2 linked regions of the Anaeromyxobacter diazotrophicus genome follow. The protein of the gene in region 2 interacts with the protein of the main gene of each other region in a pairwise test. Links are inferred from orthologs where the notes say so. Each region holds a gene or a part of one and is shown on either strand. Other genes may lie near its edges. The genes, in order: leuS and ligA.

Region 1 (15,278 bases), on a different replicon or contig from region 2:
CCGCTTCCTGCTGGCGCGGCCGCCGATCGTCTACTCGGCCTAGCGCCGGCTCAGTCGTCCACCGCTCGATCCGTCCGGCGGACGCCGAGCAGGTAGGGCTCGACGAACTGGTCGAGGTCGCCGTCGAGCACCTCGTCCACCTTGCCCGTCTCCACCCCGGTGCGGAGGTCCTTCACGAGCCGGTAAGGCGCGAGGACGTAGCTGCGGATCTGCGAGCCGAAGTTGATGTCCTTCTTCTGCGCCTCGGCCGCGTCGAGCACCGCCTGCCGCTTCTTCTCCTCGTACTCGTAGAGGCGGGCGCGCAGGATCTTCCACGCCATCGAGCGGTTCTTCTGCTGGCTGCGCTCGTTCTGCATCGCCACGACGATGCCGGTGGCGAGGTGGGTGATGCGCACCGCCGAGTCGGTCTTGTTGACCTTCTGCCCGCCGGCGCCGGAGGAGCGGTAGGTGTCGATGCGGACGTCGGACTCCTTGATGTCGATGACGATGTCGTCCTCGATCTCCGGCGTCACGTCCACCGCGGCGAAGCTGGTCTGGCGGCGCGCGGCCGCGTCGAAGGGGCTCATCCGGACCAGCCGGTGCACGCCCTTCTCGGCCTTGAGGAAGCCGTAGGCGAACTCGCCGCGCACGAAGAAGGAGGCGGAGGAGATGCCGGCCTCCTCGCCCGCCACCAGGTCGGCGGGCTCGACCTCCCAGCCCTTCCGCTCGCAGTAGCGCGTGTACATCCGGTACAGCATGGCGGCCCAGTCCATCGCCTCCACGCCGCCCGCGCCGCTCTTCACCTCGACGATGGCGCCGGCGCGGTCGTGGGGCCCGGAGAGCATCCGCTCGAACTCGAGCTTCTCGACCAGCTGCGCCGCCGCGCCCGCGTGCTGCGCCGCCTCGGCGCGGGTGGCGTCGTCCTTCGCCTCCTCGCCGAGCTCGTGCAGGACCCGGGCGTCGTCCACCGCCCGCGCGGCGCGGTCGAACCCGGAGACGCTCGCCTCGAGCTGCGCCTTCTCCTTCAGCAGCCCCTGCGCGCGGGCGTTGTCGCCCCAGAAGCCGCCGTCCTCGGACAGCCGCGCGATCTCCGCGGCGCGGTTCCGCTTCCGATCGACGTCAAAGAGACCCCCGCAGCGCCTCCAGGCGCCGGGTCAGATCTTCGAGCAGCTGGTCGGTCGGTGCAGCCATCTGATTCACCCGGTGGAGTCGCGCCGCTTGCGTGGCCCGCGGACCGCCAGCGCCAGCGCGGCGGCGGCCCACGCGCTCGCGGCGTACGCGAAGAGGTCGCCGACTCTAGTGTAGAGGGTACGGCCTCGCAAGAGCGGGACCGACCCCACCAGGAGCCGTGGCGGCTCGGCCGGATCCGGCGCCAGGTCGGGGTCGACCGGCCCGACCGGCAGCGCGCCCGGCTGCACCTCGCCCGTCGGCTCGATGAGCGCGCTCACCCCGGCGTATGCCGGCCGCGCCACGGCCTTGCCCGCCTCGATGGCGCGCAGCTGCACCATGGCGAGGAACTGGTACGGGCCGGACGAGTAGCCGTACCAGGCGTCGTTGGTGGGGTTCACGAGCAGGTCCGGATCCTCCGCGGCGAACGCGACGTTCACCTCCGGGAAGATGGCGTCGAAGCAGATCATGGGCGCGAGCCGCACCTCCCCCGCGAGCGCCGAGGTCGAGGTCGGCACCCCGGTCGCGGTCGCGGTCGGCACCCCGGTCGCGGTCGTGCTCGCGGTCGTGCTCGCGGCCGAGGTCGAGGTCGCGGTCGAGGTCGCGGTCGAGGTCGCGGTCGGCGCGAAGCTGAGCACCCGCAGCGCCGCCCCCGGCCGCTGCGGCACCATCTGCGGCACCACCGACCGCAGCACCGACCCGAGCAGGTCCTGCAGCGGCACGTACTCGCCGAACGGCACGAGGTGGTGCTTCGCGTACCGCCCCTGGACCTCCAGGTCGGGGCGCAGCAGGAACACGCTGTTCGAGCCCTCCGCCACCGGCTTGCCGTCGCGCCCCATCCGCTCGTCGTAGGTGCCGGCGCCGAGGAGCAGCCACGCGTGCTGGAGCGCGGGGAGCCCGGAGCGGCGGTCGGCGAGCGAGTCGGGATCCGGCGGGAGGAGCAGCGGGTAGGCCGCCTCCGGCCAGGCGATGAGGTCGACCCCGCGGCGATCGGCCTCGAGCGTGAGGGGCAGGTAGCGCTCGAGGATGAACGCGCCGTAGCTCATGCGCTCGTTCTTCACCGCCTGGTTCACGTTGCCCTGCACGAGCGCCACCGAGAGCCGGCGCGCCGCCGCGGCGCGGGCGCGGACGGCGCCGAGGTGCGCGGTCCCCCAGGCGGTCACCGCCGCGACGAGGAGCGCGGTCCCGGCGGCCAGCCGCCACGGAGGCCGCCGCCCGTCCAGGCGCGCGCGGACGAGCGCGTGCACGGCGCAGTTCACGAGGACGACCAGCGCCGCGATCCCGTACACGCCGGTGAGGGCGGCGAGCTGCGCCACCGCGAGGTGCCGCGCCTGCAGGTAGCCGAGGTTCGCCCACGGGAACCCGGTGAAGAGGTAGTTCCGGGAGAGCTCGGCGGCGGTCCAGGTGGCGGGGAGGTGCGTCCACCACGGCCAGTTGAGCCGCCAGCGGATGAACCAGGAGGCCGTGAGGGCGGCGGCCCAGTGCGCCGCCATGAACAGCACGAGCAGGCTGAGGCCGAGCAGCGCCACCGGCATCGGCACGCCGCCGAACGCGGTCATCGCGTGGTTGACCCACCAGATGGCGGCGTAGAAGTAGGCGAGGCCGGCGAGGAGCCCGATCCCGAGGGCCGACTTCCAGGTGGTGGCGCGGTCGAGCGCGAGGAGCGCCGGGACCAGCGCCACCCAGCAGAGCCACTCGAGGTGGCCGGCGGGGTCGATCGGGCGCAGGGACAGCCAGGGGAAGCACTGGGGCAGCGCCAGCGCCATCGCGAGGCCGCTCGCGACGGCGAGGAGGAGCATGCGGGGGCGCGTCATGGCATGGCCACCCGCGACCGCGACCGCGACCGCGACCTCGACCTCGACCTCGACCTCGACCGCGAGCTCGACCGCGAGCTCGACCGCGACCGCGACTTCGACCGCGCCTGTGACTCCACCTTCGATCCCGATCCCTCCAGCGCGGCCGCGGTGACCATCCCCTGCCCCACCAGCGCGTCCTCCGCCCGCGCCATGCGGCGCGCGTCGGCGGGGCGCTCGTGGTCGTGCCCGAGGAGGTGGAGGAGCCCGTGCGCGAGGTAGCGGTCGAGCTCGTCCCCGAGCGCGCGGCCCTCCTCCGCGGCGGCGCGGCGCGCCGTGTCGAGCGAGATGACGACGTCGCCGAGCAGCGGGCCCGGGCCGGCGGCCGGGAAGGAGAGCACGTCGGTGGCGCGATCCTTCCCGCGCCAGCGGCGGTTGAGCGACCGGATGGCGCGGTCGCCGACCAGGAGGAGCGAGAGCTCCGCCGACGGGAGCGCCAGCGCCGCGAGGTAGCGGCGCGCCACCCGCGCCAGCCGCCGCGCCGCGGCGGCGCCGCGCGCGTGCTCGCTCCGGGCGTGGACGGTCACGGGCCGCGCCGCTCCGAGCCGAGGAGCTGCAGCCCGCCCGGCGTGGGCTCCGCCGCCGGCGCGGCCTCGTTGTCCCCGTAGCCGGGCCGGTCGTGGTAGACGGCCGCCAGCGCCCCCACCATCGCCGCGGCGATGGCGTTCAGGTCCTTGAGCGTCAGCTCGCAGTCGTCGAGCTGCCCCTCGCTGAAGATCTCGTTGATGCGCCGGTGCACCAGCACCCGCAGGCGCTCCGGGGTCGGATCGGGCAGCGCCCGCGCCGAGGCCTCGCAGGCGTCGGCGATCATGACGAGCGCGATCTCCCGCGTCTGGGGCTTGGGCCCGGCGTAGCGGAACAGCGCCTCGTCGAGCGCGGCGGCCTCGCCGTCGCCCCGCCGCTGCTGCGCCTTCGCCCAGAAGAACGAGACGAGCCGCGTGCCGTGGTGCTGCGGGATGGCGTCCGCCACCGCCCGCGGCAAGCCCCAGTGCCGCGCCAGCTCCAGGCCGTCGGTCACGTGCCGCTTCACGATGAGCGCGCTCATGGACGGGGCGAGCTGCTCGTGGCGGTTCTCGCCGCGCTGGTTCTCCGCGAAGTAGAGCGGGTTCCGGATCTTCCCGAGGTCGTGGTAGTAGGCGCACACCCGGGCCAGGAGCGCGTGCGCCCCGATGCGCTGCGCCGCGGCCTCCACCAGCGACCCCATGATGACGGCGTGGTGGTACGTCCCGGGCGCCTGCACGATGAGGTCCTTCAGCGCCGGGTGGTTCAGGTTGGCGAGCTCGAGCAGCTTCACGTCGGTGAGGTAGCCGAAGGCCCACTCCACGAGCGGCAGGCTCCCGACCGCCACCATGGGCAGGAGCACCGCGCCCGAGGCCGCCGCCGCCAGCGCCGGCGCGACCGCCTCGGAGAGCGCCCGGCCGGTGAAGAGGTGGGTGGCGAGCACGAGCAGCGCCCCCAGCGTCCCCACCGCCGCCCCGACCCGGAAGAGCCCCGCCCGGTCGCGCGCCCGCGCCACCAGCCCCGACGCGGCGACCGAGGTGAGCAGCGCGTGCACCGCCAGGAAGAGCGAGTTGGAGGCCACCAGCCCCACCAGCGCGGCGCTCGCGACGGCGAAGAGCAGCGCCACCTCGGCCGAGAGCACGCTCCGGACGAGCAGCGTGCCGGCGGCGAACGGCACCAGGTAGAAGAAGGTCTCGGGCGAGAAGCGCGGGAAGCGATCGTGCAGCGCGTCGCCGACGCCGAGGCCCGCTGCGGCGAGCGCGGTGGCGCCGAGCAGCGTCACCGCCAGCAGGAGCGCGTCCTTGCGGGTGGGGTGGAAGCCGGCCACGTTGCGGCGCGCGTACCGCCAGAGCAGCACCAGCAGCACGCCCACGAGCAGCCCCGCCCCGAGCCGGACCAGCACCACGTCGGCCGGCCGGGTCTGCTCCCGGATCCCGCGGAACAGGAGCAGGTGCCGGCGCTCGATCACCTCGCCGTCCCCGACGATCTTCTCCCCGCGCCGCACGTGCACCGCCACCGGCTTCACCCGGTCGGCGGCGTCGCGCTGGCGCGCGGCCGTCTCGGCCAGGTCGAAGACCAGGGTCGGCTGCGCGAGCGCCACGGCGGCGCGCCCGAGCGCCGCGCGCAGGCCGGGCGTCACCGGCGCGGGGAGCGCGTCCGCGGCGCGCTGCGCGTCCACCCGCGCCTCGTCGAGGTCCCGGATCACCGCCGGGTCGAGCAGCAGGTGCTCGCCCTGCGCGACGCCGTGGCGCAGCGTGCGCGCCACGATGCCCCGCTCATGGGCCTGCGCCAGCGCGCGGCGGTCCTCCACCACCTTGCCCGAGAGCGCGTGGCCGGCGAGCGCGATGAGCGGCGCCTCGAGCTGGGCGTCGAAGCGCGCGGCGGCGAGCGCCTGGTAGTCCGCGTCGGAGAGGCGGACGCCGAGGCGCGCCTCGAAGGCGGCCCGCTCGGCGAGCGCTGCCCGCTGCAGCTCGCGCGCGCCCTCCCGCCGCCGGCCCTCGCCGTGGCGCAGCCGCGCCTCCGCCAGGCCGTCGCGCGCCAGGGTGAAGGCGTCGCGGATGCGCAGCGCGGCCACCTCCGGCGCGCTCTCGTCCCAGTCGAAGACCGGCCGCTCCGCGGCGACGGCGGCGGCGCGCTGCTCGCGCGTCGCCTCCTCGTCCACCACCTCGTAGTCGCGGGCCGCCTTGTAGTTGCCGAGCGCCGGCGTGCCGAGCGCGTCGTCGCCGGGCGTGCGCTGGGTCAGCGCGCCGGGGGCGAGCAGCCAGGCCGAGCCCCCGGCGAGCAGGGCGACGAGCAGGGCCTCGAGCAGCGCGCCGCCGCGCACGGCGCGGGCGAGCCGCGCCGCCCAGCCGGGGGGCTGCCGCGAGGGATCGGGGTTCTCCACGAGGGCGGGAGCCTCGCACCGGCGGGGGGGAAACGCAACGGCCCCGGTGCGCCGAGGTGGGAGCCGGATCACCCGCCGTCGTCGCTCGCCTCGGCGCCCGCGCGGAGCGCGGCGCGCGCGGCGCGCTCCTGCTCCCGCTGCTCCTTCTGCGCCTTCCGCTCGGCGTCGAAGAGGTCGTACGCGCGCACCACCTCCTGCACCAGCGGGTGGCGCACCACGTCCACCTCGCTGAAGGCGCAGAACGCGATGCCCTCGATGCCCCGCAGCACCTTCTGCACCTCGAGCAGGCCGCTGGCGCGCCCGGAGGGGAGGTCCACCTGGGTCACGTCGCCGGTCACCACCGCCTTCGACCCGTAGCCGAGGCGGGTGAGGAACATCTTCATCTGCTCCGAGGTGGTGTTCTGCGCCTCGTCCAGGATCACGAACGCGTCGTTGAGCGTGCGGCCGCGCATGAAGGCGAGCGGCGCGACCTCCACCGTCCCGCGCTCGATGAAGGCCGACGCCTTCTCGTAGTCCACCATGTCGAAGAGCGCGTCGTGCAGCGGGCGGAGGTACGGGTTCACCTTCTCCGCGATGTCGCCCGGCAGGAACCCGAGCTTCTCGCCCGCCTCCACCGCCGGCCGGCACAGCACGATCCGCTTCACCTTGCGCTCGATGAGCGCGGAGACCGCCATCGCCATGGCGAGGTAGGTCTTGCCCGTCCCGGCCGGCCCGATGCCGAACACGATGTCGTTGTCGCGGATGGCCTGGATGTACCGCTTCTGCCCGAGCCCCTTGGGCGTGATCACCCGGTGGCGCGCCGAGACGTAGACGGTGTCCCCGAAGATCTCCTTGAGCGCGACCCCCTGCCCGGAGAGCTTCGTCGCCTGGTCCACGTCCTCCAGGTAGAGCGGGTAGCCGGACGCGATGAGCTCGTACAGCTCGCGGAGCAGCGCCTCGGCCTGCGCCACGCGCTCCTCGGAGGCCCCGCTGACCACGAGCTGCCCGCCGCGCGAGCCCACCTGCACGCCCAGCCGGCGCTCGATGAGCTTCAGGTGCTCGTTGTGGGCCCCGCACAGCGCCCTCACCCTGTCGTTGTCGTCGAACTCGATGCGGGTGGTCTTCTGCTGCGCCGTCGCGGGCTGACTCAAGCGTTCCTCCGGGCGGGCGGCTGGACCGCGCGCGCCGCACCTATAACGGTCCCCGCGCCGCTGGCGCCAGCGTCGAGACCCCGCGGGTCGCGCGGATCAGGGCAGCGGCGGGAGCAGCACGAACCCGCCGTCCGGGGTCCTGCGGTAATGGTACTCCTCGCGCCAGGGCCAGCGCAGGTCCGCCGGCGCGGCCAGGTCGGCCTCCACCAGCTCCGCGAGCCGCTGCGGGTAGCTGCCGCGCTCGAGCCGCCACACCTCGAGCGCCCCGGCCAGCCGCGCCAGCTGGTGGCGGGCGAGCAGGCGCTGGGCGGCGCCCTCCTCGAGCGAGGGGCCGGCGTGGACGGTCGCGCGGTGCCGCTCGGCGGCGAGCCAGGCGCCGCCCGCCAGCGCCCCGGAGAGGAGCGCGGTGGCGGCCAGCCCGGCCGCGCCGCGCCGCAGCCGCTGGCGCCAGCTCCGCGCGTACGCGCCGACGCCGGCGGCCGCCGAGCGCCGCGGCGCCGGTACCGCCTTGAGGCACCCCATGTTCACCAGCGTGAGGAGCGCCTTGCAGGTCTCGAACTCGCCCAGGCGCGAGAGGTCGACCAGCTTCTCCACCGTCCGGCCCGGCTCCGCCAGGGCGTGGACCCGGCGCTCGGCCGGCCCGGCCGACTCGTCGGCCGGCAGCGGCGCGCGCCGGAGGAAGGTCATCGCCGGGGACGAGATCTTCCGGCGCACCATCGGCCACTCGTCGACCCGCCGGAACCCCTCCATGAGGAGGGCCTCGGCGCGCATGGGCACGACCGTGCCCGCGTCGAACTCCACCGCCCCCGGCTCGAAGTCGTAGGTCCCGCTCTTCCACTCGAAGAGCCGGTAGATCGTCTCGGTGGTCTGGAGGGTCGTCACCTCCTTCAGGTCCTGCTTCGTGACGAGCTCCAGCTCGACCAGGATGTCCCCCAGCCGCCGCAGCGTCCGCCCCTGCACCTGGAGCGCCCGCGCCAGCGCCTCGCGGCTGAGGAGCTCCGCGCGGACCAGCATGGCGCCGAGCCGCTCCTTCTGCTTGCGCCGGGCGGACTCCGCCGAGACCACCGCCCCGTCGGACAGCACGACGTGGATCTCCTCGTCGGCGCTGGCGAGGTGGAGCACGCCGCTCTTCGCCTGCTGCCCGATGAGCTGCAGGATCTCGGCGATCCCGAAGTCCTTGAGCGTGCCGGTGAGCGCCATGGCCTGGTCAGCTCCGGGTCCGGCGGAACAGGTCGCGGACCGAGAGGGCCCAGACCAGCGCGGCGAGCGAGCCGAACAGCGCGAGCTTGGCGGCTCCCGCCCACGGCACCGGGTACGGGGGCGGGGCCACCCCGGCCGAGGAGAGCGCCAGCGCGACCAGGAAGGCGAGCAGGAGCAGGAGCAGCGCGCCGCGCGCCGGCTGGCCTCGCCAGAGGTGCCCCGCGCCGCCGGCGGCGATCCCGAGCGCCCTCGCCGCCAGCCGCTCCGCGCGGGCGTGCCGCCTGACCTGCTGCTCCTTGCGCAGCCGATCGCGCGGGTCGACGAGGTCCTTCTTCACGAAGACGTTCACGCACTGTCCGCAGAGGCTCCCGTCCACCCCGTCGCAGCGGCGGCACACCGCGCGGCCGCACCGCTGGCAGGCGTGGCTCACGCCGGGCCGCCGCCCCAGCCAGGCGAGCGGCCACAGCGCCAGGGCCGCCGCCACCGGCAGCCACGGCCAGCCGGCGGCGGGCAGCGGCCCGGCCAGGCGCACCCGCACGGCGTCCTCCGCGCCGGCGGGCGCGTCGTCGGCCGCCAGGGCGCGGACCTCGGCGAACGGGACCGGCGCGTCGATGAGCCAGCGGTTCTGGCGGAAGTCGTCGTCGGAGCCGGCGCGCGCGACGAGCGCCCCGTCCTCGCCGGCCGCCTTGCGCCGCGCCTCCTGCGCCTGGTCGAGCGCCGACTGCCGCACGAACACCTTCGACAGGTCGTAGTGGGCCGCCGCGAGCGCGGAGAGGTTCCCGATCGCGCTCGCGCGGTCGACGGCGGCGAGGTAGCTCGCCTTGGCGCCGTCGAGGTCGCCGCGCAGGAGCTGCACGTTGCCCATCCCGACCAGCGCCTCGGGGCGGCTGGCGCCCGCCGCCTGGTACCAGCGCAGCGCGTCGGCGAGGTCGCCGCGGCGCTTGTGGTGGTGGCCGAGCGCGAGCAGCCCCGCCGACGGCAGCTCGCCGCGGGCCGCGCGCGCCGCGAGCCGCGCCGCGACGCGGCCGTCGTCGGCGCCGTGCTCGAGCGCGTACACGTCGTCGGCCAGGGTTCCGGTGAAGGCGCCGAGCCGCGCCGTCTCGCCGGCGGCCCAGGGGAGCGCCGCCACCGCGAGGAGCGCGGCCGTCGCGACCGCCCGCTCGGAGCGGCGGAGGTACGGCGCGGCGCAGAGCGCCAGCGCGGCCAGGAACGCCGCGGGCCCGAGCCGCAGCGCGAGGGGCGCCGCCAGCACCGCCAGCGACATGAAGCCCGCCTGGAGCGGGGTGGTGGCGCGGAGCAGCGGCAGGTGGCGGACGTCGTGCAGGAGGAGCCGCAGCCGGCGCAGGAAGAGGAGCGCCACCGCGAGCGCCGCCGCCGCCAGGGCGGCGGCGAGCCCGGCCACGCACAGGTCGGCGACGGCGGCCCGGGCGGTGTGCGGCTCGCGGACGGCGGCGGCGAGGCCGGCCGCGAGGGCGCGCAGCGCCGGCTCGGGGTTCCCGGGATCGCGGGCGAGGAGGGCGCGCGCCAGCGCGAGGTGCGCAGCGGCGCCATCGGGCGCGAGGGCGACCGCCAGCTCCGCCCGCGCGACCGGCTCGGCGGGCACGCGCGCCTCGAGCGCGCGAGCGGAGGCGCGGACCTCGGCGGCGGCCAGCGCGTCCAGGTTCTCGACGCCGAGCTCCCGGCGGAGCTCGAGCAGCCGCCGCTCCGCCGCCTGGGCGCGGGGCAGGTCCTGCTCGCGGAGCGCGGCCCGGCGGTCCTGCCAGGCCTCGAGGAGATCGCCGAACCGCGCCCGCACCGGCTCGATGGCTCGCACCGGCGGCGGCGCGGGCGGCTGGGGCGCGGCGGGGGGCGGCGGCGGGGGCAGCGACTCGGGCTCGGCGGCGGCGGCCGGCGCGGGCTTGGGCTGCGACTCGCGCGCCGGCTCCTCGGCCGGCGCCAGGTCCTCCTCCACCAGCGAAGGCGCGGCGACCTGCCCGCGGGCGGCGAGCGGGGCGCCCGTCGCGAGCGACAGGCCGAGGAGGATGAGGAGCGCCCGGGACACGGCCGCGGCGGATGCTAGCACGCGACCCCTGGGGTACAACCTGTAGGTCATGCCCACACCAGCGGAAGCGATCGAACGACTCCTCGGCATCATGGCGCGCCTGCGCGCACCCGGCGGCTGCCCCTGGGATCGCGAGCAGACCATGGCCTCCTTGCGCCCCTACCTCCTCGAGGAGACCTACGAGGTGCTCGAGGCGATCGACGCCGGGGATCCGCGCGAGCACCGCGAGGAGCTGGGCGACCTCCTCCTGCAGATCGTCTTCCAGTCGCAGCTCGCGAGCGAGGTGGGGCAGTTCGCCTTCGCCGACGTGGCGGAGGCGATCTCGGACAAGCTCGTCTCCCGCCACCCGCACGTGTTCGGCGACGCGCACGTGAAGGACGCCGAGGGGGTGCTGAAGCAGTGGGCGGCGCTCAAGCGCGAGGAGAAGGCGGCCAAGGGGAAGGGCCGGAGCGCGCTCGAGGGCGTGCCGCGCGAGATGCCGGCGCTGGCGCGGGCCGACCGCCTCACGGAGAAGGCGAGCCGGATCGGGTTCGACTGGCCCGACGCCACCGGCGCGCGCGCCAAGGTGCAGGAGGAGCTGCGCGAGCTGGACGCGGCCGTGGCGAGCGGCGACCGCGCCTCGGTGGAGCACGAGCTGGGCGACCTCCTGTTCGCCACCGTGAACCTGGCCCGCAAGCTGGCGGTCTCCCCCGAGGAGGCGCTGCGCGCCACCATCGGCCGCTTCATCTCCCGGTTCGAGCACGTCGAGCGCGGCCTGGAGCGCGCCGGCGTGCCGCACGGACAGGCCACGCTGGAGCAGATGGACGAACTCTGGAACGAGGCCAAGGCGCTCGAGGCCCAAAACAAAAAAACCACCTAGGTCCACACCGCGGACCTCGCCCGACCGCTCTCCACAGATTTTGTGGAAAGTTCGTGGAAAACTTTGTGGCTACCCTCGTGAGAGGCGTGTCGTTGCGGCCCCCCAGCCCCCGTGCTGCACGGCGCCGCAGGGCGCCATCCCTGCAACATCAACGAGTTCGCCCTCTTTTTCGCCGGTTTGCCCACATCCCCCCGATGGAGTCGAGTACCGGGGTCGGCGAATTTTCCCCGCGGTGGATAACTAGGCTCCCATCAAGGTCGTTCGAGGCCGCGCGGCGAACGGTGATGCGCCGCACGCGCGCGGCGCGGCCTACGGCCGCAAGGGTCCGCCAGCGACGTCGCGCGGGCAGCCTCACGGCCGTAGCGGTTGCGCGTCACCTGCTCCGGGCGCGCCCGCGCCACGCGCCCGCGCCGCGCGGTGCGCTCCCGCGCGGCGCGGCGCTTGACTCTCCCGGCCATGGGCGATAGAGAACGCCGCTTTCCAACCGAAGATCCGGAGAGTTCCGTTGGCGAACACCCGCTCCGCTGAGAAGCGCAACCGGCAGGCCCAGAAGCGCCGCACCCGCAACGTGCAGGTCCGCACCGGCCTCAAGTCCGCCGTGAAGAAGGCGCGCGAGGCCATCGTCCAGGCCGACCCCGCCGCGGCCAAGCAGGCCGTCGCGACGGCCCTCCGGACGCTCGACAAGGCCGCGTCGAAGGGCATCATCCACAAGAACGCCGCCTCGCGGCGCATCTCGCGCCTCGCCAAGGCGGCCGCCAAGGCGGCCCAGCCGAAGTCGGCCTAGCGGCGCGCCGCCTCCGGGCGGCGCTCGCTACGGCAGCTCCAGGCGCTCCACGATCTCGCGCGCGACCGCCTCGGCCGCGTGGCGCAGCGCGAGCCGTCGCCGGCCTTCGCTCTCGAGGGGATCCTGGCCGGCGAGCCAGTCCTCGGAGCGCACCGATCGCTGCTCGCTCGCGACCTTCCCCGCCACCACCAGGCGCGCGGAGACGGTCAGGGTCAGGCGGTAGATGGCGCCGTTCGGGCTCGCGGCGCCGAAGCCCACCCCCTCCACCGCCCCCTCGAGCTTCGCCGGCGCGCCCGGGCCGGCGTCCGCCCCGCGGCGCGCCAGCTCGCGCCGGAGCGCGGCGGCCACCAGCGCCCCGGCGTCCGCGTCGGTGGTGCGGTTCTCCAGCGCGCGCACGAACACCTGGCGGGCGTCCTCCGGGAGCCGGCCGGGGGCGTGGACGGCGTAGCCGCAGGAGGCCAGCGCGACGAGCGCGCCCGCGAGGGCGGCGCGCGGGCCCCCGCCCCGCTCCCCCGCCCTCGCCCTGCGCCGTCCGGCGAGGGGGCGCGCGCGCGCGGTCACGTCAGCTCACCACGAAGTTCACGAGGCGCTTCGGGACGTAGACCACCTTCCGGACCGTCTTGCCGGCGAGGTAGCCCTTCACCTTCTCCTCGGACTCGGCGAGCGCGCGCACCTCGGCCTCGGTCGCGGCCGCCGCCGCCCGCACCTCGCCGCGCAGCTTCCCGTTCACCTGGACCGCGATGCTGACCGTGTCGGCGGCCACCAGGGCCGGGTCGAACGCCGGCCAGGGCTGGTCGGCCAGGAGCGCGCCCTCGACGGCCGGGCCGCCCACGGCGTGCCACAGCTCCTCCGCGACGTGCGGGGCGAAGGGCGCGAGCAACGTGGCGAGGGCCACCAGCGCCTCCCGCACCGCGGCCCGGTCCGGCTCGGAGGCCGGCTCGAAGGCGTAGAGGTCGTTCACGAGCTCCATCAGGCCCGCGATGCCGGTGTTGAACTTGAGATCGCCCTCGAACCCGTCGGTCACCCTCTTGATGGTCCGGTGGGTCCGCCGCCGCAGCTCCAGGGCGGCCCCGGCGGCCTCGCCGAGCGCCGCCTCGCCGGCGCCGAAGCAGGCGTGGCGCGCGTGGAAGATGCGCCACACGCGCGACAGGAACCGGAAGAGCCCGTCCACCTGCTCGTCGGACCAGTCGATGTCCTTCTCGGGCGGCGCGGCGAAGAGCATGAACATGCGCACCGTGTCGGCGCCGAACCGCTTCACCATGGGCCCGGGCGCGACCACGTTGCCCCACCGCTTCGACATCTTGCGGCCGTCCGGCCCGTTGACGATGCCCTGCGTCACGAGGCGCTTGCACGGCTCGTCCACCGGCACGAGGCCCAGCTCGCGCATGACCCGGTTCCAGAACCGGAAGTAGAGCAGGTGCATCACCGCGTGCTCCGGGCCGCCGACGTAGACGTCGATGGGGAGCCAGCGGTCCGCCAGCTTCGGGTCGAACGGCTGGCGGTCGTCCTTCGGCGACAGGTAGCGGGCGTAGTACCAGGACGAGTCGACGAAGGTGTCCATCGTCTCCGTCTCGCGCCGGGCGGGCTTGCCGCAGACCGGGCAGACGGTGTTCACGAACTCGGGCACCTTGGCGAGCGGCGGCTCGCCGGTGCCGGTGATGATGGCCTGCTCCGGCAGGCGGACCGGCAGGTCCTCCACCGGCACGGGCACCGCGCCGTGGTCGGGGCAGTAGATGATGGGGATGGGGGTGCCCCAGTAGCGCTGCCGGGAGAAGCCCCAGTCGCGCAGGTGGTAGCGGACGTTGGCCTCCCCGAACCCCTTCGCCTTCGCGTCGGCGCTCATCCGGAAGCGGGCGTCGGCGCTCGGGAGGCCGGTGTACGGCCCCGAGTCGGCCAGCACGCCGTCCTCGGTGGTGGCGGCGCCGAGCTGGTCGCCGGGCGGCGTGCGCTCGCCGTGCGCCGGCTGGATGACGGTCCTCACCGGGAGGCCGTACTTGCGCGCGAACTCGAAGTCGCGCTGGTCGTGGGCGGGGACGCTCATGACCGCGCCGGTGCCGTACTCGGCCAGCACGAAGTTCGCGATCCAGACCGGGACCCGCGCGCCGGTGAACGGGTTCACCGCCTCGGCCCCGGTGAAGACGCCCTCCTTCGGCGCGCCCTCGCCCGTGCGCGCGGCCGCCTCGGTCCGGCGCATCCGCTCCACGAACGCGCGCACCTCGGCGAGCCGCTCCGGCCGCGTCACCGCCTCCACCAGCGGGTGCTCCGGCGCCAGGACGACGTAGGTGCAGCCGTAGATGGTGTCGACGCGGGTGGTGAAGACCTCGATCTTGCGGTCGGTCCCCTCCACCGGGAACTGGACCTGGGCGCCGACGCTGCGGCCGATCCAGTTGCGCTGCATGGTGGTGACGCGCTCGGGCCAGGCGCCGAGCTGATCCAGCCCCTCGAGCAGCGCGTCGGCGTAGGCGGTGATGCGGAAGGCCCACTCCGGGATGACCTTCTCCAGGACCGGGGACTGGCACCGCTCGCAGGTGCGCTGGCCGTCCTGCTCGAGCACCTGCTCGTTGGCGATCACGGTCAGGCAGCCGGTGCACCAGTTGGCCTTGCCCTGGCGGCGGTAGACGAGCCCCCGCTCCAGCATCTTCACGAAGAACCACTGGTTCCAGCGGTAGTACTCGGGGTCGGCGGTGACGATCTCGCGGTCCCAGTCGAAGGCGTAGCCGAGCGAGCGCATCTCGGCGCGGAACGAGACGATGTTCTCGCGGGTGCGCGCGGCCGGGTGCTTGCCGTCCTTGAGCGCCGCGTTCTCGGCCGGCAGGCCGAGCGCGTCGAAGCCGATGGGGTGCAGCACGTCGTGCCCGCGCATGCGCAGCCAGCGCGCGAGCGCGTCACCGATGGTGTACACGCGCGCGTGGCCCATGTGCATGGCGCCCGACGGATAGGGGAACATCTCGAGGACGTACCGCTTCTCGGCCCCCGGCCGGTTGCCGGCGGAGAAGGTGTGGGCGGCGGTCCAGCGGTCCTGCCAGCGCGGCTCGATCGACTGCGGCTCGTAACGCTCGTTCATGGGCATGGCTGAGCCGGGCATCCTAACCCGGCCCGGCGGGCGCGTCATGCCCGGCGGCGGCGCGCCCGGCCGCGACGGAGCCGGGCGAACCCGCTATATTTCGCGCCCGCTCGACGACCCGGAGAGACCGCCATGTTCCCCCCCGTCTACATCGCCGACATCGCCGCGCACGAGGGCCAGGAGGTCACGCTCCACGGCTGGCTCCACAACCGCCGCTCCTCCGGGAAGCTGCACTTCCTGCAGGTGCGCGACGGCACCGGCGTCATCCAGTGCGTCGTCTTCAAGGGCAACGTGACGCCCGAGGTGTTCCAGGAGGC
Region 2 (15,203 bases):
GGTGACGCCGGGCGTGCCGCCGGCGCCGGCGGCGGCCTGCACCGGCTGGAACGGCTGCGGCGCGATCCCGGCCGGCGCGCCGGGGGTGCCGCTCTTGCGCGCCGAGGCCTGCCCCTGCGCCAGGGCCGAGAGCGTCTGCGCCAGGTCCTCGGCGGTGGCGTTCCGCATGAAGATGACGTGGATCTGCCCCTCGCCGGAGGTCGGCACGTCGAGCTGGTCGACGAGGTCCTTGACGCGCTGGAAGCTCTTGTCGTCCGCGATGACCACGAGCTTGTTGGTGCGCTCGTCGGCCATGACCTTCGAGATGGAGAGCGCGCCGTCCTCCGCGCCCCCCGGGGCCGGGGCCGGGGCGGGGGCGCCGGGCGTGCCGGTGGCGACGCCGCCGATGACCGGCCGCCGCCCGGGCTTGCCGGCCTGGCCCGGCGTGGCCTGGAACACCTGGTTCACCTTGTCGGCGAGGTCGCGCGCCGCGGCGTAGCGCACCTGGATGAAGCGGATGAGCTCCCCGGAGCCGGGGCGGTCCAGCGCCTCGAGCATGCGCTCGATGCGGCGGATGTTGAGGCCGAGGTCGGTGATGATGAGGACGTCGGGCGGGATGGACTGGATGTCGGCGCCCTGGGGCGAGGTGAAGTTCCCCATGATGCCGCGCAGCTGATCCGGGTCGGCGAACCGCAGCCGGAAGAGCTTCGTGATGGGCTGCTCGGTGGCGGGCGCCACCGACCCGTCGTCGAGGTAGGTGGGGATGGCCGTCTTCTTCGCGTCCGCGATGCGGACGAGCTTGTGGTACCGGCCCGACGGGTAGACGGCGATGTTGTTGGCGGTGAGCGCCGCCAGGAAGGCGGCGTACGCCTCGTCGGCGGTGACGGGGGTCTTGGAGAGCAGCGAGATCTTCCCGCGCGCCACGTCGTCCGTGTACGCGAAGTTGCGGCACGTCCAGCGGCTCGCCTGCTCCAGCACGTCGACGATGTCGGCCTTGTTGAAGGCGAGGAGGAACTTGCCCTCCATCGGCTTGCAGACGCCGTCGGCGTGGGCCGTGCCGCCGGCGGCGCCGGGCGGCGCCACCGCGCCCGCGCCGGCGGCCGTGCCGGCGGGCGCGCCCGGGGTGCTCTGGACGCGCGGGCCGGGGCGGACGCCGCGCGGGGCGGGGGCGGGCGCGGGCAGCTGCGGCTGGGCCTGCTGCGCCTGCTGCTGCGCCTGCAGCGCCGCGCGCGCGGCCGAGGACTGGGCGCCGGGCGACTGCGCCGCGCCGGGCGGCGGCGGGGGAGGAGCGCCGGGGTAGGGCGGGGCGGCGGCGCTCTGCGGACGCGCCAGCGCCGGCACGGCGGCGAGGAGGAGGAGGAGCTTGCGCATGGCGTCTCGGGTCGCGGGCCGCGGTGCTTCACGGACCGGTGACGTTGTACTCCTTGCGGATGACCTGCCCGTTGCGCTCGATCTCGATCGAGATGTGCGGGGTCTCGCGGAGCTTCTGGTAGACCTCCAGCGCCTTGTCGGGCGAGTTCATCTCGTACCCGTTGATGCGCTGGATGACGTCGCCGTTCTCCACGCCGATGGCGGAGTAGAGCGAGCCCGGCTGGATGGAGAAGAGCTTGAAGCCGTTCGCGACGCCGTTCTTGAACGAGGGGACGATGCGCGCCTGGGTGGCGACGTTGTTCAGGTTCGAGAGCGTCTCGTCGATGAACTTCTTCTTCACCTCGTACCGGTTGTCGGCGAGCTTCTTCACGCCCTCGGCGGCGCTGGGGCCGGCGGGCTCCGCCTCCTCCGGGACGCCCGGGCGCGCCAGCGGGCGCGGCGGCGGGGCGCCGGAGCCGTCGCCCGGCTCGAAGTCCACGTACTGCTTCTGCCCGCCGTCGCAGACGATGGCGACCACCTTGACCCCGCTGCCGGTGGCGTCGCGGTCGTCGCGCAGCCGCTCGATGGAGAGGACGGTCGCGCCGAGGAGCTGATCCCCGATGCCGTAGACGCGCGTCTCGCGGGTGTTGAGGTCGGTGATGGAGGCGATGGAGGAGCGCGGGTGGTCGGAGATCACCGCGGCCACGAGCTGGGCGCGCAGGCCGCTCTTCACCGGCGCCGCGTTGCGATCGGCGCAGTTCTGCGGCCCCTGCGGCTGCGCCCCCGCGCCCGCCTCCTGCCCGGCGGCGGGCGCCGCCGGCGGCTTCTGGCCGACCAGCGCGTACAGCCGCTCGGAGTCGAGCCGCGGCGGCGCGACGGGGCGGGCCGCCGCGGAGGGGAGCGCGCTGAGGTCGACCGCCGGGCGCGGGCGGATGACGGCCGCCACCACCGTGTTCACGGTGCGTGCGCAGAGCCACGCCGCCGCGAAGAGCAGCAGCAGGGTGGCCGTCCAGGCGTATTTTCTGAAGAAGAGGTCGAGCATGCGGGGAGCGCCCCGGAGGTGGTGAGCAACGCGCGTGCCAGCGACGGCGGCCGGGGACATCATGCAACGGCCCGCGACGGCTTGCGATTTCTCGTACGCTCGCCCGCGCGGTCCCGACCGCCGCCCGCGGCCTTGTCATTTTGGCAAGGCCGCGCCCGGCGCGCCCCGGGCGCGGCCAAATTGGCAGCGCCTAGGGGACGTCCTGCCCCTGCCCCCCGCCGGGCTCGACGAGCCGCCCGCTCTCGTCGCGATCGAGCTTCCGGTAGATCGTGCGGGCGGCGATGCCCAGGATCTGCGCGGCGAGCGTCTTGTCGCCGTGGGTCTGCCGGAGCGTCTCGCGGATCACGATCTTCTCGACCTCCTCCATCGGCGTGCCGAGGGGGATGGCCAGGGAGCCGGCCGGGGCCGGGGCGGGGGTGCCCGAGCGCGGCCGCCGCACCGCCTCCGGGAGGTCCGTCTCGTCGACCAGCCCACCGCGCGACAGCACCACCGCGCGCTCGACGGCGTGCTCGAGCTCGCGCACGTTGCCGGGCCAGGGCGACGCCTCGAGCGCCGCCAGCGCGGCCGGCGTGAACCCCTCGAGGCTCTTCCCGTGCTTGAGCGAGAGGCGGCGGAGGAAGGTGCTGGCGAGGAGCGGCACGTCCTCGCGCCGCTCCCGGAGCGGCGGCAGCCGGACGGCGATGACGTTGAGCCGGTAGAAGAGGTCCTCGCGGAAGCGGCCCGCGCGCACCTCGGCGGCGAGCTCCTTGTTGGTGGCCGCCACGATCCGCACGTCGACCTGGACCGGCTGCGTGCCGCCGAGCCGCTCCACCACGCCGTCCTGCAGCACGCGCAGGAGCTTGACCTGAAGTCCGGGCGACATCTCGCCCACCTCGTCGAGGAAGAGCGTGCCGCCGTGCGCGCGCTCGAAGCGGCCCTCCTTGCGCGCGGCGGCGCCGGTGAACGCGCCCCGCTCGTAGCCGAAGAGCTCCGACTCGAGGATGGTCTCGGGGATGGCGGCGCAGTTGATGGGCACGAACGGCCCGGCCGCCCGCGGCGACCGGTCGTGGACGAGCCGCGCCGCCAGCTCCTTGCCGGTGCCGCTCTCGCCGCCGAGCAGGACCGTGGCCGCGGTGGGCGCGGCCTGCTCGAGCGCGTTCACGGCGGCGCGGAAGGCGGGGGCGTTGCCGACGAGCGCGCCCGGCGCGGCGGCCGCGCCGAGCCCCGCCAGCTGCGCCTTGAGCGCGCGGTTCTCCGCGACGAGCGACGCCTTCTCGAGCGCCTGCCGCACCGACTTGACGATGGCGTGGCGCTTCACGGGCTTGGTGATGAAGTCGTAGGCGCCGAGCTTCATGGCGGAGACCGCCGCCTCGACGGTGCCGTAGGCGGTCACCAGCACCACCTCGGTCTCGGGCGAGACGGCGCGGGCGGCGCGCAGGAGGGCCTCCCCGCTCATCCCCGGCATCATGAGGTCGGTGACGAGCACCGCCACCTGCTCGCGCCGGAGGACGTCGAGCGCCTCCGCCCCGGAGCCGGCGGTCGCGACCTTCCAGCCCTCGCGCGCGAAGATGCGCGCCAGCGACTCGAGGTTCGAGGGCTCGTCGTCGGCGATGAGGATGAGGGGCTCCACCGGAGCCCTTTATACCGCGCCGCTACGGGCGCCGCGCCGCGCCCGCGTCGGGGGCGGCGGTCCCGGCGTCGCCGGGGGCCGCGCCGGCGGGGGCGGGCTCGACCGACATGGCGGGCGGGACGCGCTGGGTGGGGATCTGCTTCTCGGCGCCCGGGCGCTCCTCCGGGCACCCGGCGAGGAGCGCCAGGGCGGCGAGGCCGGCGAGGCGCGCGGCGAGGGGGGCACGGGGCATGCGCGCTGAGTACAGCGCGGGCGGCGGCGACGCAAGCGCCGGGCGCGCGCCCCGCGAAGACGAAGGCGGCGGCGCCCGCGAGGGCACCGCCGCCTGGGACGACGCGCAGCGGGGTGGCGCTACGCGGTCGGCGTCTCGCCGCCCTCGGCGGCCGGGGCCGCCTCGGGAGCCGCCTCGGCGGGCTTCGCCTCGGCCTTGGGCTTCGGCTTGCCGGCGTTCGCCTTGGCGCGCTTGGCGGCGCGGTTCTCGGAGGCCTCGGCCTTCTTCGGCTCCGCCTTCTTGGCGGGGGCGGCCTTCGCCTCGGCCTTGGCGGGCGCGGCCGGGGTCGCGGCGTAGCGCGTCTTGAAGCGCTCGATGCGGCCGGCGGTGTCCATGATCTTCTGCTTGCCCGTGAAGAACGGGTGGCAGTTGGCGCAGATCTCGATGTGGAAGTCGCCGCGGGTCGAGCGGGTCTCGATGACGTTCCCGCAGGCGCAGGTGACCTTGGCCGGCTTGTAGTCGGGGTGGATGCCTTCGCGCATGGTTCCTTCTCGGAGCGGCCGCTTGCACGGCGAGAGCGCCGTGGTCCGGGCCGCGAGGGGGCGGGATCTAGTCGGTTCGGGCGGTTACGTCAAGGGCGGCGGGGCGCGCCGGGCGGTCCTCGCGGTGCGGGCGGCCGCGGCGGAGGACGAGCGCCCGCCCTACTTGCCGCCGCCGACCATCATCTTGAAGAACTCGTCGTGGTTCTTCACCTGGCGGAACTTGTCGAGCGTGAACTTCATCGCCTCGACGTTGTCGAGCCCGTTCAGGATGGTCTGGCGCAGGATGTAGATCTTGGAGAGCCACGCCGGGGGGAGGAGCAGCTCCTCCTTGCGCGTGCCGCTCTTCGCGATGTCCATGCACGGGAAGATGCGCTTCTCCATCAGCTTGCGGTCGAGCACGATCTCCGAGTTGCCGGTGCCCTTGAACTCCTCGAAGATCACCTCGTCCATGCGGCTGCCGGTGTCGACGAGCGCGGTGCCGATGATGGTGAGCGAGCCGCCCTCCTCGATGTTGCGCGCCGCGCCGAAGAAGCGCTTCGGCTTGTGGAGCGCGTTCGAGTCGACGCCGCCGGAGAGGATCTTGCCCGAGGGCGGGACGACCGAGTTGTAGGCGCGCGCCAGGCGGGTGATCGAGTCGAGCAGGATGACGACGTCCTTCTTGTGCTCGGCCAGCCGCCGCGCCTTCTCGATGACCATCTCCGCCACCTGGACGTGGCGCGTGGCGGGCTCGTCGAAGGTCGAGGAGACGACCTCGCCCTTCACCGTCCGCTCCATGTCGGTCACCTCCTCCGGCCGCTCGTCGATGAGCAGGACGATGAGGGTGACCTCGGGGTGGTTGGTCGTGATGGCGTGCGCGATGTTCTGCAGGAGCACCGTCTTGCCGGCGCGGGGCGGGGAGACGATGAGGCAGCGCTGGCCCTTGCCGATGGGCGCGAAGAGATCGACCACCCGCGTGGTCATCTCGTTCGGATCGTGCTCGAGCCGGAGCCGCTCGGTCGGGTAGAGCGGCGTCAGGTTGTCGAAGAGCACCTTCGACTGGCTCTCCTCCGGCGGCTGCCCGTTGATCGAGTCGACCTTGAGCAGCGCGAAGTAGCGCTCGCCCTCCTTGGGCTGGCGCACCGTGCCGCGCACCGTGTCGCCGGTGCGCAGGTTGAAGCGCCGGATCTGCGAGGGCGAGACGTAGATGTCGTCGGGGCCGGGCAGGTAGCTGAAGTCCGGGCTGCGGAGGAAGCCGAAGCCGTCCGGGAGCACCTCGAGCGTGCCCTCGCCGCCGACCTCCATCTCCTCCTTCTTCTCCTCGGCCACCTTCGACTGCGCCTGGAGGATGGCGAAGATGAGGTCCTGCTTCTTGAGGGCCCCGGCCGCCTCGATGTGGAGCGAGGTCGCGAGCTCGGTGAGCTGCGCCACCTTCATGTGCTTGAGGTCGGTGTGGCTGGGAGAGGCGGCGGGGGCGGCGGGAGCGGCAGCGGGCATGGGACTCGTCCTGAGGGGTGGCGCGCGGGGGACGCGCGGCGCGGATCCGGCTCGGTTCGGTGCGTGCGTGTGCGAGGGAGCTCGCAGCGGGAGAGGCTGAGATTCCTAAGCTTCTGCTCCTGCGCTGTCAACCGGGCGCCCCGCCGCGCGCCGCCGCCATGAGGCCCGGCGGCGGCGGGGGCGAAGGGGGGCGCATGGAGGCGGAGGTCGGTGCCGCTCTCAGACCATGAACTCGGGGCAGGTCCGTGGCTCGGTGGGGCCTGGTGCGCGCGGTACACTCGCGGGCACGGGCCTCCTCCGGGCTCGCGAGGAGCACGGATGCCCGAACAGCGAAGCGCCACCCCTGCCGTGCCGCCGCCCCTCCCCGGGCGGGCGCGGACGCCGGTCCCGACGCTCGTGCCGGCCGTGGCGCTCGCGCCGGCCGCCGCCCCCCCCGCGCCGGCGCCGGCCGCGGCCCCGGCGGTCCGGCCGGCCCCGGCCCCGCTCGCCGCGCCGGCCCCCGTCCCGCCGGCGAGCGCGCCCGCGCTCACCGCGGTGCAGGCGCCCGTCCCCGGGGCGCTGCCCTCCGCCGAGGAGGCGGAGGCGGTGCTGGCGGCGGCGCTCCGCGGCGAGGCCCACCCTGACCCCGACTGGCGCGCCGCGGCCGAGCGCGTCGCGGCCGCGCTCTCGGAGGGGGAGCGCACCGCGCTCACCTCTGGCCCGCTCTCCTTCGACCCCGGCCTCCTGCGCGGCGCGGCGGGGCTGCGCCTCCGGCTCGACCTCGCGGTGGCGCTGGTGCCCACGCGCCCGGACCTCCACGGCGCCGCGCTGCCGGCGCTGCTGGGCGAGGTGGACGCGCTCCTGCTGAAGGTGAAGGTCGCCGGGGCCGACGCGCCGCCCGGTGCCGCCGAGGCGCTCGACCCGGTGCGGCTCGCCCTCGTCGACGGCGGGGTGGCCCTGGCGGGCGCCCTGGCGCGGGTCGGGCCCGCCGCGCCCGCGCCGCTGCCGGCCGCGCCCTTCGTCTCGCCCTCGCGCCCGGCCCCGCGGGTCCTCTCCAACCTGACCGCGGCCGAGGCGGCCCGGACCGAGCGCAGCGGCAAGGGGCTGTGGGTGGCGTTCGCGATCGCGCTGGCGGCGGTCGGGGGCTACCACGGCTGGCAGTTCGCCACGCGCAAGCCGCCGGAGCCCACGCCCACGTTGGCCGGCGCGCCGGCCCACACCTTCGTCGTCCCGGACGGCGCCGGCGGACAGCTGCTGCTCGTCGAGCCGGGCGCGAAGGTGAGCCCCGCCGAGCTGGAGGCGTTCACGGAGCAGGAGCGCGCCAAGGGGAACGTCCTGCGCGCGCTGCCGAGCGGGGGCTGGGTGGTGGAGCCCGCCTCGCAAGTCAAGGAAGGAAAGCCATGAGGTCACCTCGCGCCGCCGCTCATGCCCGCGGCTTCACGCTCATCGAGCTCATGATCGTGGTCGGGATCATCGGGCTCCTGTCCTCGGTCGCGCTCCCGGGCTACCAGAAGTTCCAGCTGCGCTCGCGCGCGGCGGAGCGCAGCATCGTGATGGTGGGCCTCGGCCGCGCCGTGAACGACATCGTCCAGAACCAGCAGCGCGTGCCGCCCGGCCTCGCGGGGGCCTGGAACCCCGCCGCGGTCCCCGGCGTCGGCAAGGGGCGCATCGACTGGAGCATGGCGGGCTGGAACCAGCTCCCGATGCTCATCCAGGGCGACACGTATTACAGCTACTCCTTCGCCATCAACGACCTGACCGCCACCGGCGGGCCGCTCACCATGACCGTGACCGGCGTCGGCGACCTCGACGGGGACGGCGCGACCAGCACGCGCACCATGTCGTATCTGGCGAAGGGCTACAGCTTCCTGCCGGTCTCGGACCTGATCATCGGCTCCGCCGACACCTTCTAGCGCTGGACCTCGCCGGATCCCGTTGCCCGCGCGGCCGCGCCGGGCCATGCTCCACGCGCATGACCGAGCCGAGCGCGGCGGAGCGCGCCGAGGCCCTCCGGGGGCAGCTCCGCGCCGCCGATCACGCCTACTACGTCCTCGACCAGCCGATCCTCTCCGACCCGGAGTACGACCGGCTCATGCGCGAGCTGGCCGCGCTGGAGGCGGAGCACCCCGAGCTCGCCCGCCCCGACTCGCCCACCCAGCGCGTGGGCGGCGCGCCCTCGGAGCGGTTCGGCCGGGTGGTGCACCGCGAGCCGATGCTCTCGCTCGGCAACGTCCAGACCGACGAGGAGCTGGACGAGCTCGACGCGCGCGTCCACCGCCTGCTCGGGCTGCCCGCCGAGGAGCCGGTCCGGTACGTGCTGGAGCCGAAGCTCGATGGGCTGGCGGTGGAGCTCGTCTACGAGGACGGCGCCTTCCTCCAGGGCTCCACCCGCGGCGACGGCGTGAACGGCGAGGACGTCACCCAGAACCTGCGGACGGTGGGGCGGCTGGGCGCGAACCGCGGCATCCCCGCGCGCCTCGCCGGCGCTCCGCGCCGCCTGGAGGTCCGGGGCGAGGTGCTGCTGCAGAAGGAGCACTTCGCCGCCATGAACCAGCTCCTCCTGCGGCAGGGCGAGGAGCCGTTCGCGAACCCGCGCAACGCCGCCGCCGGCTCGCTCCGGCAGCTCGACTGGCGCGTCACCGCCACCCGCCCGCTCTCCTTCATCGCCTACGAGGCGCTGGTGCCGGGCGGCGACGGCGGCGCCCCCTGGCGGCACCACTGGGAGAAGCTCCAGGCGCTGGCGGCCTACGGCTTCGAGACCAACCCCGAGAACCGGCTCTGCCTCGGCATGGGCGAGGTGAAGGCCTACCGCGACCGGATGGCGGACCGCCGCTTCGAGCTGCCCTACGACACCGACGGGGTGGTGGTGAAGGTGGACGACCTCGACTGGCAGCGCCGGCTGGGCGCGGCCTCGAAGTTCCCGCGCTGGGCGGCCGCCTTCAAGTACCCGCCGCAGGAGGAGACCACGCGCGTCCGGCAGATCTGGGCCTCGGTCGGCCGCACCGGGGTCCTCACGCCGGTGGTGGAGGTGGAGCCGGTGCGCCTGTCGGGCGCCACCATCTCGCGCGCGACCCTCCACAACGAGGACGAGATGCGGCGCAAGGACATCCGCGTCGGCGACCTCGTGCTCATCCGGCGCGCCGGCGAGGTGATCCCCGAGGTGGTGAAGTCGATCCCGGAGCGGCGCACCGGCGAGGAGCGGGAGTTCGTCTTTCCCGAGCACTGCCCGGTGTGCGGCGCGCGGGTGGTGCGCGAGGAGGGCGAGAAGGTCTACCGCTGCACCGGCTCGGCCTGCCCGGCGCAGCTCGTCGGGCGGCTCACGCACTTCGCCGGGCGCCGCGCCATGGACGTGGACGGGCTCGGCGAGAAGCTCGCCGCCCACCTCGTCTCGACCGGGCTGGTGAAGGACTTCGCCGACCTGTACGCGGTGCGCTTCGAGGACTGGCAGAAGGCGTTCGGCCGGAACCGGAAGCCGGCCGAGGGCGCGAAGCCGCAGGAGCTCCCCGAGAAGAGCGCCCAGAACATCGTGGCGCAGCTCGAGCGCTCCAAGCAGACCACGCTGCGCCGCTTCCTCAACGCGCTCGGCATCCCGCAGGTGGGCGAGGCGACGGCGGCGACGCTGGCCCGCCACTTCGGCGCCGTCGAGCCGTTCCTCGCCGCGGGCGAGGAGGAGCTCACCGCGGTGCGCGACGTCGGCGAGGAGACCGCGCGCGAGATCCGCGCCTGGACCGGCGAGCCGCAGAACCAGGAGGTGGTGCGCCGGCTGCTCGCGGCGGGCGTCGTCGCCGCGCCCGAGCCGGCCGCGGTGGGCGGCTTCTTCGCGGGCAAGACGGTGGTGCTCACGGGCGCGCTGGCCCGCCGCTCCCGGGACGAGGCCAAGGCGGAGATCGAGCGGCGCGGCGGCAAGGTGGCGGGCTCGGTCTCCAGGAAGACGCACCTGGTGGTGGCGGGCGAGGAGTCCGGGTCGAAGCTCAAGAAGGCGCAGGAGCTGGGCGTGCGGGTGGTCGGCGAGGAGGAGTTCGAGCGGCTGCTCGCCGGGGGGGAGCCATGAGCGGGGCGGCGAAGGAGCGGGTGCGGGTGGTCGTGACGGGCCGGGTGCAGGGCGTCGCCTTCCGCCAGTCGACCGCAGACGAGGCGCTCCGGATCGGCGGGCTCACGGGCTGGGTCCGCAACCGGTCCGACGGCTCCGTGGAGGTGCTGGCGGAGGGGGAGCGCCCGGCGCTGGAGGCGCTCGTGCGCTACTGCCGGCGGGGCCCTCGGCTCGCCCGGGTGGAGGACGTGCAGGCGAGCTGGGAGGCGGCCCAGGGCGGGCTCGCCGCGTTCGACATCGCGTTCTGAAACCTGCTAAAAGCTCGGCCCCCTTTCCCGCGCCCCCTGGCGCCGGGAGCAACCATGGAGCGGGCCACCGGCGGTTCCAACCCGCCGCCCGAGACGACATGGACCGCGACCCCTCCGCCCTCGACGAGCTGATCCTCGCCGCCCAGAAGCCCTCGCGGTACGTGGGGTGCGAGCTCGGCGCCGTGGTGAAGGACCTCGGCGCCGCCGACCTCAAGTTCGCGCTCGCCTTCCCCGACACCTACGAGGTCGGGATGTCGAACCTGGGCTTCCGCCTCCTCTACCACGCGCTCAACGACCGGCCGAACGTCGCCTGCGAGCGCGTCTTCCTGCCCTGGCCGGACATGGAGGCGCTGCTGCGGGAGCGCCGCCAGCCGCTCTTCACGCTCGAGTCGCGGGCGCGCGTGGCCGACTTCGACGTGCTCGGCATCACGCTCCAGTTCGAGCTCTGCTACACGAGCGCGCTGGCGCTGCTCGACCTCGCGGGCATCCCGCTCCTCGCGCGCGAGCGGACCGAGCGGCACCCGCTGGTCCTGGGCGGCGGCCCGTGCGCCATGAACCCCGAGCCGGCGGCGGACTTCTTCGACGCCTTCGCGGTGGGTGAAGGCGAGGCGGTGGTCCACGAGATCGCGGACGCGGTGCTGGCGTGGAAGCGCTCCGGCGCGCCGCGGGCCGAGCTCCTGCGCGCGCTGGCGCGCGTCCCGGGGGTCTACGTCCCCTCGCTCTTCGCGCCCCGCTTCGACCCGGCCACCCGCGCGCTGGCCGCCCTGGAGCCGCTCCTCCCCGGCTACGAGCGGGTGGAGCGCCGCGTGATGCCCGACCTGGACGCGCTCTCCACCACCGCCTACGAGCGGCCCCTGGTGCCGTTCATGGCGACGGTGCACGACCGGCTCCCCATCGAGCTGCAGCGCGGCTGCACCCGGGGCTGCCGCTTCTGCCAGGTGGGGATGATCACGCGCCCGACGCGCCAGCGCAGCCCGAAGCAGGTGCTGCGCCTCGCCGAGACCGGCCTCGCCGCCTCCGGCTACGAGGAGGTCGGGCTGCTCTCGCTCAGCTCGGGCGACTACGGCTGCCTGAACCCGCTCCTCGACGACTTCCTGGAGCGGTGGGAGGGCGAGCGCATCGCCATGTCGCTGCCGTCGCTCCGCACCGAGACGATGAGCGACGAGCTGGCGAAGAAGATCGGGCGCATCCGGAAGACCGGGTTCACGCTCGCGCCGGAGGCGGCCACCGAGCGGATGCGGGCCGTCATCAACAAGGGGAACCGCGAGGAGGACCTGCTCCGGGCGGTCGAGTCGATCTTCCAGAACGGCTGGTCGCTCCTCAAGCTCTACTTCATGATCGGCCTCCCCGAGGAGACCGACGAGGACGTCGCCGCCATCGCCGGGCTCGCCCGGCGCTGCCTGCAGGTGGCGCGGCGGACGCTGCCGAAGGGGCAGGGCTCGGCCACCATCCACCTCGGGGCCAGCACCTTCGTCCCGAAGCCGTTCACGCCCTTCCAGTGGGAGCCGATGATCGCGGAGGCCGAGACGCGGCGGCGGCAGCAGCTCATCACCGCCGAGCTGGGCGGCCGCAACGGCGCCATCCAGTTCAAGCCCCACGACGCGCGCCAGGCGGCCATCGAGGGGGCGCTGGCGCTCGGCGACCGCCGGGTGGGGACCGCCATCCTGGCCGCCTACCGCGCCGGGCAGCGGCTCGACGGCTGGTCCGAGTGGTTCGACGAGGGGCGCTGGCTCGAGGCCTTCCGCGAGCTGGAGCGGGTCCACGGCGTCGGGCTCGCCTTCTTCGCGCACCGCCGGCGTCCGCTCGACGAGGTGCTGCCGTGGGACCGCATCGACTGCGGCGTCTCGAAGCCCTACCTCCAGAAGCAGCTCGCCGCGGCGCGCAACCAGGCCGAGGTGGTGGACTGCGTCCTCGCCCCCTGCACCGTCTGCGGCGCGTGCGACTACGAGGTGGTGAAGAACCGGGTCCACGAGGCGAAGGACTACGTCCCGGAGCCGCCGCGGCCGCCGCGCCCGCCCGAGTCGCCGGTCCGCACTCACCTGCGCGTCCGGTACTCCAAGACCGGCCGGCTGGTGGCGCTCTCCCACCTCGAGACGATGCACGCCATCCTGCGCGCGCTCCGGCGCGCCGGGCTGCCCATGGCCTACTCCCAGGGCTTCCACCCGAAGCCCAAGGTGTCCTTCGGGCCGGCCCTGCCGGTGGGCGTCGAGAGCCGCTGCGAGTACCTCGACCTCGAGCTGGTCGGCGCCGCGGACGCGGACGCCATCGCGGCGCGGCTCGCCCCGGCGCTGCCGCCCGGCCTGACCGTCGAGGAGGCGCGCCCGCTCGATCCCCGCGCCACCTCCATCAGCGCCTCGCTCCGGGCAGTGCACTTCATCGCCGATTTTCCTGCGGATTGGACCGAGGAGCGGCTCGGCGCCGCCATCGCCCGGTTCGAGGAGTCGGCCCAGGCGACCGTCCGCCGCACCTCCCCCGGGAAGGGGAAGGACCGAAAGCGCGGCGAGAAGATTGCGCAGGGCAAGGCAAGGGAGATAGACCTGAAGGACATCGTGACCCACCTCGCCCTCGAGGGTGAACGGCGGGTCGCATTCAGCTTGAAGGCGGACCCGTCGGGGAGCGCCAAGCCAGCCGAGGTGCTGGCGGCGGTGTTCGGCGACGGAGCCCCGCCCAGGGGAGTCAAGGTCTTGAAGGAAGGCGTCAGCTTCGAGAGGACGACCAGCGCGCGACCGCAGGCCGGTATCCCCCGCGCGCCCCGTTACCTCGACGCCTGAACACATTGAACGCCCGCCGGGCCGCCGCGGGGCGGCCAGAGCAGCAGCCGGCGCGGAAGGATGCGGACGTGAGCGCGAGCTCGACGATCGGTTGGACGACCCGGAGCCCTCGAGGCCCCGGCTCGCCGCGGCCAGGGCCATGCGTGGCCTCGCATCCCGCACGCGCGCGGCGCGGCAGGGCCAGCGAGGTCCCACATGGCCGGTTCGAGCATCCTCGTCATCAACGCCGCAGGCGCTGAGACGCGCGTCGCCCTCGTCGAGAGCGGCACCATCCACGAGTTCTACCTCGAGCGTAAGCGCGAGAAGGGCATCGTCGGCAACATCTACAAGGGCCGCGTGGTCCGGGTGCTCCCGGGCATGCAGGCGGCCTTCGTGGACATCGGCCTCGAGAAGGCCGCCTTCCTGTACGTCGGCGACGTCTACGGCGACCCCGACTTCTCGGAGGAGTTCGAGCTCACCGAGGGTGAGCACGCGAACGCGCTGCACGAGGTCCCGAGCGAGCAGGAGGCCGAGGAGCAGGAGGCGCGCGCCCGCGCGGCCCTGCCCGCGCCGGCCGCCGCCGGCGAGGGCCAGCCCGCGGAGGCGCCGCCTCCCGCGGCGGAGCCGGCCGCCGCCGCCGAGGCGGGCGCCGCCCAGCCCGCGGAGGGCGAGCCCGCGGCCGCCCCGCTCGCGCCCATCGCGCTCACGAACGCGGTCGGCATGGAGCCCGTCCCGGCCCCGCCGCCGCTGCTCGTCCCGGAGCTGCCGCCCGCGCCCGAGGCCGCCGCGGCGCCGGAGGCGCCGGCGCAGGCCGAGCTGGAGCTCGCCGCGACGCCCGCGACGCCCGCCGAGGCGGGGTCGCCCATCGCCGAGGCTCCGGCGGCGGCCGGTGAGGTGACCGCGCCGGCGGCGGCGCCCGCGAGCGGCCAGCGCGAGGCGCGCCCGGCCGAGGCGGCGCGCGAGGCGCGCGACGGGCGCGACGGGCGCGACGGCCGGGACGGCCGCGAGCGCGGCCGTCGCGACGGGCGCGGCCGCGGGGACCGCGGCGAGCGGGGGGATCGCGGGGAGCGCGACCGCGGCAACGCCCGCCACAACGGGCACGGGCGCGAGGAGCGCCGCGAGAAGGGGACGAAGAACATCCAGGACCTCCTCAAGGAGGGCCAGGAGGTCATCGTCCAGGTCGCGAAGGATCCGATCGGGACGAAGGGCGCCCGCATCACCAGCCACATCTCGCTGCCGGGGCGGCACCTCGTCTTCATGCCGACCGTCGATCACATCGGCATCAGCCGCCGCATCGAGAAGGAGGGCGAGCGCCGCCGGCTGCGCGAGATCGTCGACCGCATGCGCCCGGAGGGCACCGGCTTCATCGTCCGCACCGTGGCGGAGAACGTCGAGGCGCCGAAGCTGGAGGCGGACATCCGCTTCCTCATCCAGGTGTGGAACGAGATCATCCGCACCAAGGACAAGGTGGGCGCGCCGGCGCTGCTCCACCCCGACCTCGACCTCATCCTGCGCGCCACCCGCGACCTCTTCACCGCCGACGTCCACAAGCTCGTCATCGACGACCGGGACGAGTACGACCGCATCCTCCGCTTCGTGAAGGAGCAGGCGCCCCACCTCGAGTCGCAGATCGAGCTCTACCAGGGCGAGGAGCCGATCTTCGACGCGTACGGGATCGAGCAGGAGCTCAAGCGCGCCAGCCAGCGCAAGGTGTGGCTGAAGAGCGGCGGCTACCTCATCATCGACCAGGCCGAGGCGCTCACCGCCGTCGACGTCAACTCGGGCCGCTACGTCGGCAAGAAGAACCTCGAGGAGACGATCACCAAGATCAACTCCGAGGCGGCCAAGGAGATCGTCTACCAGCTCCGGCTGCGCAACATCGGCGGCATCATCATCATCGACTTCATCGACATGGACAAACCCCAGAACC

What was found.
Region 1: the proteins of ligA (region 2) and leuS interact in binary tests that used the Escherichia coli proteins (3 or more experiments, as listed by UniProt). The link is inferred for Anaeromyxobacter diazotrophicus from one-to-one orthologs.

The regions. Positions count from the first base shown.
Region 1 is NZ_BJTG01000002.1:359,783-375,060, reverse strand. The notes cover bases 12,214-15,278. They hold leuS (leucine--tRNA ligase), read right to left. Parts: upstream 14,968-15,278; coding sequence 12,460-14,967; downstream 12,214-12,459. Other genes in these bases: asnS (asparagine--tRNA ligase), read left to right, coding at 15,094-15,278; lptE (LPS assembly lipoprotein LptE), read right to left, coding at 12,214-12,458. In the rest of the region: HWY08_RS04735 (PilZ domain-containing protein), read left to right, coding at 1-43; lnt (apolipoprotein N-acyltransferase), read right to left, coding at 1,176-2,960; rRNA maturation RNase YbeY, read right to left, coding at 2,957-3,526; HWY08_RS04715 (HD family phosphohydrolase), read right to left, coding at 3,523-5,883; HWY08_RS04710 (PhoH family protein), read right to left, coding at 5,952-7,013; HWY08_RS04705 (DUF4388 domain-containing protein), read right to left, coding at 7,110-8,213; HWY08_RS04700 (hypothetical protein), read right to left, coding at 8,221-10,254; mazG (nucleoside triphosphate pyrophosphohydrolase), read left to right, coding at 10,304-11,113; rpsT (30S ribosomal protein S20), read left to right, coding at 11,619-11,897; more of lptE, read right to left, coding at 11,925-12,213.
Region 2 is NZ_BJTG01000001.1:358,295-373,497, reverse strand. The notes cover bases 7,707-10,696. They hold ligA (NAD-dependent DNA ligase LigA), read left to right. Parts: upstream 7,707-8,157; coding sequence 8,158-10,236; downstream 10,237-10,696. Other genes in these bases: HWY08_RS01630 (TIGR03960 family B12-binding radical SAM protein), read left to right, coding at 10,622-10,696; HWY08_RS01635 (acylphosphatase), read left to right, coding at 10,233-10,523; HWY08_RS22140 (pilin), read left to right, coding at 7,707-8,098. Also shown: type II secretion system secretin GspD, read right to left, coding at 1-1,350; type II secretion system protein GspC, read right to left, coding at 1,379-2,371; HWY08_RS01670 (sigma-54-dependent transcriptional regulator), read right to left, coding at 2,562-3,980; HWY08_RS01665 (hypothetical protein), read right to left, coding at 4,003-4,212; rpmE (50S ribosomal protein L31), read right to left, coding at 4,332-4,733; transcription termination factor Rho, read right to left, coding at 4,893-6,206; HWY08_RS01650 (hypothetical protein), read left to right, coding at 6,525-7,589; more of HWY08_RS22140, read left to right, coding at 7,586-7,706; more of HWY08_RS01630, read left to right, coding at 10,697-13,294; HWY08_RS01625 (Rne/Rng family ribonuclease), read left to right, coding at 13,490-15,203. UniProt on the Escherichia coli protein: DNA ligase that catalyzes the formation of phosphodiester linkages between 5'-phosphoryl and 3'-hydroxyl groups in double-stranded DNA using NAD as a coenzyme and as the energy source for the reaction.